DNA from 2 places in the Streptomyces sp. A5-4 genome. Region 1 is predicted to be linked to the other one. Evidence: riboswitches for the same ligand, from Rfam matches in the RefSeq annotation. Region 1 holds a riboswitch; the other holds the start of a gene.

Region 1 (3,396 bases):
TGTACCGGGCGGTGAGCGACCAGGTCATGGAGCTGCTCGGGCGGCTGTCGCCGCTGGTGGAGCCGCTGAGCCTGGACGAGGCCTTCGTGGACCTGGAGGCGGGTGGCGTGGCCGACGACGCCGCCTCCGCCCGGACGGCCGGAGAGCGCTTGCGAACGGACATCAAGGCCGTCACCGGGCTCACCGGGTCGGTGGGGCTCGCGGGCTCCAAAATGCTGGCGAAGATCGCCTCGGAGCAGGCGAAGCCCGACGGGCTGGTGCTCATAGAGCCGGGCACCGAGCGGGAGCTGCTGGCGCCGATGCCGGTGCGGATTCTGCCCGGGGTCGGGCCGGCCACCGGGGAGCATCTGCGGCGTGCCGGGATGACGACGGTCGTGGACCTGGCCGGGGCGGGCGAGGACGAGCTCGTACGGCTGCTGGGGAAGGCGCACGGGGCCTCGCTTTTCCGGATGGCCTCCGGGTACGACGACCGGCCCGTCGTCCCCGAGCGGGACGCGAAGTCCGTGTCCGTCGAGGACACCTTCGAGGTGGACCTGCACGATCGGGTCAGGATCAGGGCCGAGGTGGGGCGGCTGGCCGACCGGTGCGTGGTGCGACTGCGGGCGGCCGGTCGGTCGGGCCGGACAGTTGTGCTGAAGGTGCGGCGGTACGACTTCTCGACTCTGACGCGCTCCGAGACCCTGCGCGGTCCCACCGACGATCCCGCCGTGGTGCGGGAGGCCGCGGGGCGGCTGCTGGAGTCGGTGGACACCACGGGTGGGGTGCGGCTGCTCGGCGTAGGGGTCACCGGGCTCGCGGACTACACCCAGGAGGATCTCTTCGCCCAGGTGGCGACGGAGCGGGCGGAGACCGAGAGGGCGGAGACGCAGAAGGCGGCGACAGAGAAGGCAGCGACGGAGGAGGCGGCGGGTGAGGAGGCGGGGGCCGAGGAAGGAAAGACGGGGGAGGGGGAGCCGTACGGGGGCAGAGCGGCGGTGGAGCGGGCGCCGGAGCCGCCGCCGGAGCGGCGGTGGCACGCGGGACACGATGTGCGCCATGCCGAGCATGGAGCGGGCTGGGTGCAGGGCAGTGGTCTCGGGCGGGTCACGGTGCGCTTCGAGGAGCCGACCTCCAGGCCCGGGTGGGTACGGACCTTCAAGGTGGACGATCCGGACCTGGAGCCCTCCGAGCCGCTCCCGTTGGTGCGGGCGGCGCAGGAGCAGGCGGAGCCGGGGGATTCGGCGGGCCGAGAGGATCAGGTGGTGTCCTCGCCCGCCAGCCGGCCGAAGTCGCCGTCGGGCGCGGGCGGCGAGATTTCTAGCCCGTAGTGGTGGTAGAGCTGCAGTTCCTGTTCCGGGGAGAGGTGGCGGCCCACGCCGAAGTCAGGGGCGTCCTTGATGAGTGCCCGCTCGAAGGGGACGCGCAGCGAATCTTCCACGACCTCGCTCGGCTCCAGGGGCACGAAGGCGTCGCGGCTGAAGAGCCCGGTGCGTACGGCCGCCCACTCGGGGACTCCCGTGGCGTCGTCGAGGTACACCTCGTCCACCGTTCCGATCTTGGTGCCATTGCGGTCGTACGCCTTGCGGCCGATCAGGCTGCGCGGATCGATGTCGGTCTGCACGGTCCCTCCAACTGATCGCAACTGCTCCGTAAACACTACGAAAGTGCACATTGGGGACTACGGCCACTTGAGGGATGGGCGACGGGGCTCGCTGGTAGGCTGGCTGACGGCTGCTGACCCCGTGCGGGAGAGTCCTCCGGCGAACGTGAACGTGCCGGAGGCGCCGAAGGAGCAAATCCTCCCCGGAATCTCTCAGGCCCCCGTACCGCATGGACGAGGTCACTCTGGAAAGCAGGGTGGGAGTCGCACGGGCATGTCTCTGCACAGAGCACCGCCCGGACGGAGCCTTCCCTCACCGACGGTGAAAGTCGGAGCGTGTTTTTCGCGCCCCGGTGAAGCTCTCAGGTTGAGATGACAGAGGGGGAGGCCGTCCGGGGTACCCGCAATGGTGCCCCTCGCAGGTCGCGTCAGACCAGGAGGCCTTCCGCAGATGACCGCTAACCGCATTCCGCTCTCACAGCTCGAGCGTGGCATCCCCTTCGAGCAGCGCCACATCGGCCCCGATGCCGCAGCGCAGGCCAAGATGCTCGCCCAGGTCGGCTACGGCTCCCTCGACGAGCTGACCGCGGCCGCGGTGCCGGATGTCATCAAGAGCACCGAGGCGCTGGCCCTGCCGGACGCGCGCACCGAGGCCGAGGTACAGGCCGAGCTGCGCACGCTCGCGGACCGCAACCAGGTGCTCGCCCCGATGATCGGGCTCGGCTACTACGGCACCTTCACCCCGCCGGTGATCCTGCGCAACGTGCTGGAGAGCCCCTCCTGGTACACGGCGTACACGCCCTATCAGCCGGAGATCTCGCAGGGCCGGCTGGAGGCGCTGCTCAACTTCCAGACGATGGTTGCCGAGCTGACCGGGCTGCCCACCTCCGGCGCCTCGCTGCTCGACGAGGGCACCGCCGCCGCCGAGGCGATGGCACTCTCCCGCCGGGTCGGCAAGGTCAAGAAGGGCGTCTACCTGATCGACTCGGACGCCTTCCCGCAGACCGTCGCGGTGATCCAGACCCGCGCCGAGCCGACCGGTGTCGAGGTCGTCGTCGCCGATCTGCGCGACGGGATCCCGGCCGAGGTCGCCGAGCGCGGCGTCTTCGGTGTGCTGCTGCAGTACCCGGGCGCCTCCGGCGTCGTACGCGACATCAAGCCCGTCGTCGAGCAGGCGCACGAGCTCGGTGCGATCGTCACCGTCGCCGCCGACCTGCTGGCCCTAACGCTCCTCACCTCGCCCGGCGAGCTGGGCGCGGACATCGCGGTGGGCACCACCCAGCGCTTCGGTGTACCGATGGGCTTCGGCGGCCCGCACGCCGGCTTCATGGCCGTACGCGAGAAGTTCGCCCGCAGCCTGCCCGGCCGGCTCGTCGGTGTGTCCGTCGACGCCGACGGCAACAAGGCCTACCGGCTGGCGCTGCAGACGCGTGAGCAGCACATCCGCCGGGAGAAGGCCACCAGCAACATCTGCACCGCGCAGGTGCTGCTCGCGGTGATGGCCGGGATGTACGCCGTCTACCACGGCCCGGACGGGCTGCGCTCCATCGCCGGCCGCACGCACCGGTACGCCGTGCTGCTCGCCGAGGGCCTGCGGACGGGCGGCGTGGAGATCGTGCACGGCTCGTACTTCGACACTCTCACCGCGCGCGTCCCCGGCAAGGCCGCCGAGATCCTCGCCGCGGCGCGTGAGGGCGGGGTCAACCTGCGCCTGGTCGACGCCGACACCCTCTCCATCGCCTGCGACGAGACGACGGCCCGCGCCGAGATCGCCGCGGTCTGGTCGGCCTTCGGTGTCGAGGGCGACCTGGAGGCGC
Region 2 (3,396 bases), 5.3 Mb from region 1:
GTCGTCGACGACATCCTGGTTGAACTCGGTGACCTCACCGGTCACCGGCGCGTACAGGTCGCTGACCGACTTGGTCGACTCCAGCTCACCGCAGGTCTCCCCCGCGGTCACCGCGTCGCCGACCTCGGGGAGCTGGGCATAGACGACGTCACCGAGCGCGTTGGCCGCGAACTCGGTGATGCCGATCGTCGCGACGCCGTCCTCGGCGGTCGCGAGCCACTCGTGCTCCTTGCTGTACCGCAGCTGCTGGGGGTTGCTCATGACCTGAATTCTCCTGTACGCGGGGGAGTGCTGAGGAACGGTGGTCTTGCTGGGTGAGACGCGCGTCTTGGACCGGCGGTCTACTTCTGGCGCTTGTAGAACGGCAGCGCGACGACCTCGTAGGGCTCGTGCGCGCCGCGGATGTCCACACCGACCCCGGGCGTGCCGGGCGCGGCGTGCGCCGGATCGACGTACGCGATGGCGATCGGCCTGCCCAGCGTCGGGGACGGGGCGCCCGAGGTGACCTCGCCGATGACCTTGCCGTCCGCGACGACCTGGTACCCGGCGCGCGGCACCCGGCGGCCCTCGGCGATCAGGCCGACGAGCTTGCGCGGCGGTGCGGTCTCGGCCCGCTCGGCGGCGGCCTCAAGAGCGGCGCGGCCGACGAAGTCGCCCTCCTTCTCGAACTTCACGACCCGGCCCAGACCCGCGTCGAACGGCGTCAGCGCGGTGGTCAGCTCGTGCCCGTACAGCGGCATGCCCGCTTCCAGCCGCAGCGTGTCGCGGCAGGACAGGCCGCAGGGGACGAGGCCGACGGGGGCGCCGGCCTCGGTCAGCGCCAGCCACAGCTCCTCGGCGTGCCGCGGATCGACGAACAGCTCGAAGCCGTCCTCGCCGGTGTAACCGGTGCGCGCGATGAGCGCCGGGACGCCCGCGACGGTGCCGGGCAGGCCCGCGTAGTACTTCAGCCCGTCCAGATCGGCGTCGGTCAGGGACTTCAGGACGCCGGGGGACTCCGGGCCCTGAACGGCGATCAGCGCGTACGCGTCACGGTCGTCACGTACGTCGGCCTCGAAGCCGGCGGCGCGGGCGGTCAGGGCGTCGAGCACCACCTGGGCGTTTCCCGCGTTGGCGACGACCATGTACTCGGTGTCGGCCAGCCGGTAGACGATCAGGTCGTCCAGGATCCCGCCGTCCTCCTGGCAGATCATGGTGTAGCGGGCGCGGCCGAGGCCGACCGTGCCGATGTTGCCGACCAGCGCGTGGTTCAGCAGGGCGGCGGCCTGCGGGCCTGTGACGGTGATCTCGCCCATGTGGGAGAGGTCGAAGAGACCGGCGTACGTGCGTACGGCGAGGTGCTCGTCGCGCTCACTGCCGTACCGCAGCGGCATGTCCCAGCCCGCGAAGTCGGTCATGGTCGCGCCCAGCGAGCGATGCAGCGCGTCGAGGGCGGTGAGACGGGGGACATTGCTCATGTGTGGGGCTCCCAGGGCATGACAGGCGAGGACACATCCTCCCCATCTGTCATCGGAACCTGAGAGGTTCACCACGACCGCACGTAAGTGTGGTCATGACTTGCACCTTGGGTGGAGCCGCCACGAAGGCGGCTCGCTTTTCAGATCTGCCTCGCCCGCGCGGTTCGGGGCCTGAGAGATTCAAGGGAGGAACTTGCTCCTTCGGCGTCCTGAGCGGCACCAGACGAACTGGGTGCTCCGGACTCTCCCGCGCGGATTCAAGCGGCCGTTATGGAGTTGGCGGGCACATCATTGCACGCATCGCGGGGAAGCGGGTCGGGCGGGCCGAAGCGGACCTCACCCGGCCGCATCCGCAAATGGCTTGTGGCGCATTACCTTTTCTTTACACTTCTTGGGCAAGGGTGGGGGACCCGACATGGGGGAGTGCGATGACGGTGCAGCAGCCTGGTGCGTATTACGCGACGAGCGCGGGGGTCGCGCGCGACGTGGTGCCCGCACAGCAGGCCGCGCCGGCCGGGGAGACGGCCCGTCGGCCCGTGTTCACCGTCCGTGATCTGCGCGGGCGTGCCGGCCGCAGCCCAGGGAGCCTGGTCTTCGCGGCGGGGGACGTGGTGGTCGTCTCCGGACTGCCGGGCAGCGGCAAAAGCACCCTGATCCGGCGCGCGGCGGCTGCCCGCCGCATCGACTCGCAGGATGTGCGCGAGCGATGGGAGCGCCGGATGCCGCGCCTCCTGCCGTACGCGCTCTACCGCCCCCTCGTCCGCGTCGCGCACTACGCCGGTCTGCGGCGCGCCCTGCGCTCCGGCGAGAGCGTCGTCGTGCACGACTGCGGCACGCTCGCATGGGTGCGGGGCTGGCTGTCGCGCGACGCCCGGCGCAGAGGCGCGGCGCTGCACCTGTTACTGCTCGACGTCACGCCCGAGGTGGCGCGGGCCGGGCAGCAGGAGCGTGGCCGTGGTGTCTCGGGTTACGCCTTCGCGCGCCACCGCCGGGCCGTGGCGCGGCTGGTGCGCGACGCGGAGGGCGGCACGCTGCCGGCCGGGTGCGCCTCGGCCGTACTGCTCGACCGGGCGGCGGCGACCGCGCTGACGGCCATCGACTTCGCGTAGTTGGTCCGAGCGGCGGTCGGGCCTCTCCGAACGGCGGCCCGACTCCGGCGACCGGACGGCGCGACCGGACAGCGCGACGGGACCCGGGCCGCATCGGGCACGCGGACCGGGTCCCGCCGTCGCACGGGCGCCCGTGGTCGCTAGACCGCGGGAAGAGCCGGTACGCCCGGCGCCGGCAGCGTCGGCACCGCCGGCACCGCCGGCAGCGGCACCGGCAGGGGCAGGGGCAGCTTCGTCAGCAGACCCAGGATCAGCGGGATCACCGCGGTGACCGTCCCGGTGACCGCGGCCAGGATCTTGGCCGGGTCGCCTGCCGTGACAGCCGCCACCAACTCGGTCACCTTCGCCTGGAGCGCCTTCAGCGCGTCGGCGACCGGGTCGGCCGCCGCGGCGCGGTCGGCCGACGAGCCACCCAGCCCCGGAACGGCCGGCACGCCGGGTGCGGCCGGGGCCGCGGGCGCCGCCCCGGTGATCGCTTTGGTCACCTTCTCCGCGAGCTCCTTGACCTTGGCCGGGTCGGGCTTCGCGGCGAGAGCCTCCTTGAGGAGGTCGCCGAGGGGGCCCACGAGACCCAGCTTGGACAGTACGTCCGCCTGCGCCAGCAGCGCCGCCGGGTCCGGTGCGGCGTTGCTCGCCACGGTGGACTCGGCGGATCGGTCCTGCACGGCTGCCGCGGCGGACGGACCGGCGAAGCCTATGGTGACGGCGCCACAGAGAGCGGAGGTGATCAGGAAGGTGGCAGGCCGGTTGAGTGCCATGCGAGAAATCCTTTTCGCTGTGGGGGGTGCGGTGTTCACGTCCGAGGACGCGTTGGTGCCACCCTCCGAGCG

Evidence for each region. A riboswitch is a leader RNA that binds a small molecule or an ion and turns the genes downstream of it on or off. The one in region 1 is predicted to bind glycine.
Region 2: it holds a riboswitch for glycine, as region 1 does, so the genes downstream of both, gcvT (glycine cleavage system aminomethyltransferase GcvT) here and gcvP (aminomethyl-transferring glycine dehydrogenase) in region 1, are expected to answer to the same signal.

The regions. Positions count from the first base shown of each region.
Region 1 covers NZ_CP178591.1:944,949-948,344, reverse strand. Annotated here, with positions in the region: gene ACLLJJ_RS04335 (DNA polymerase IV) at 1-1,307, shown strand, start outside; gene ACLLJJ_RS04330 (PRC-barrel domain-containing protein) at 1,235-1,600, opposite strand; glycine riboswitch at 1,715-1,818, shown strand; glycine riboswitch at 1,820-1,965, shown strand; gene gcvP (aminomethyl-transferring glycine dehydrogenase) at 2,031-3,396, shown strand, end outside.
Region 2 covers NZ_CP178591.1:6,233,614-6,237,009, forward strand. Annotated here, with positions in the region: gene gcvH (glycine cleavage system protein GcvH) at 1-261, opposite strand, end outside; gene gcvT (glycine cleavage system aminomethyltransferase GcvT) at 342-1,457, opposite strand; glycine riboswitch at 1,494-1,607, opposite strand; glycine riboswitch at 1,608-1,717, opposite strand; gene ACLLJJ_RS29315 (AAA family ATPase) at 1,886-2,566, shown strand; gene ACLLJJ_RS29320 (hypothetical protein) at 2,707-3,324, opposite strand.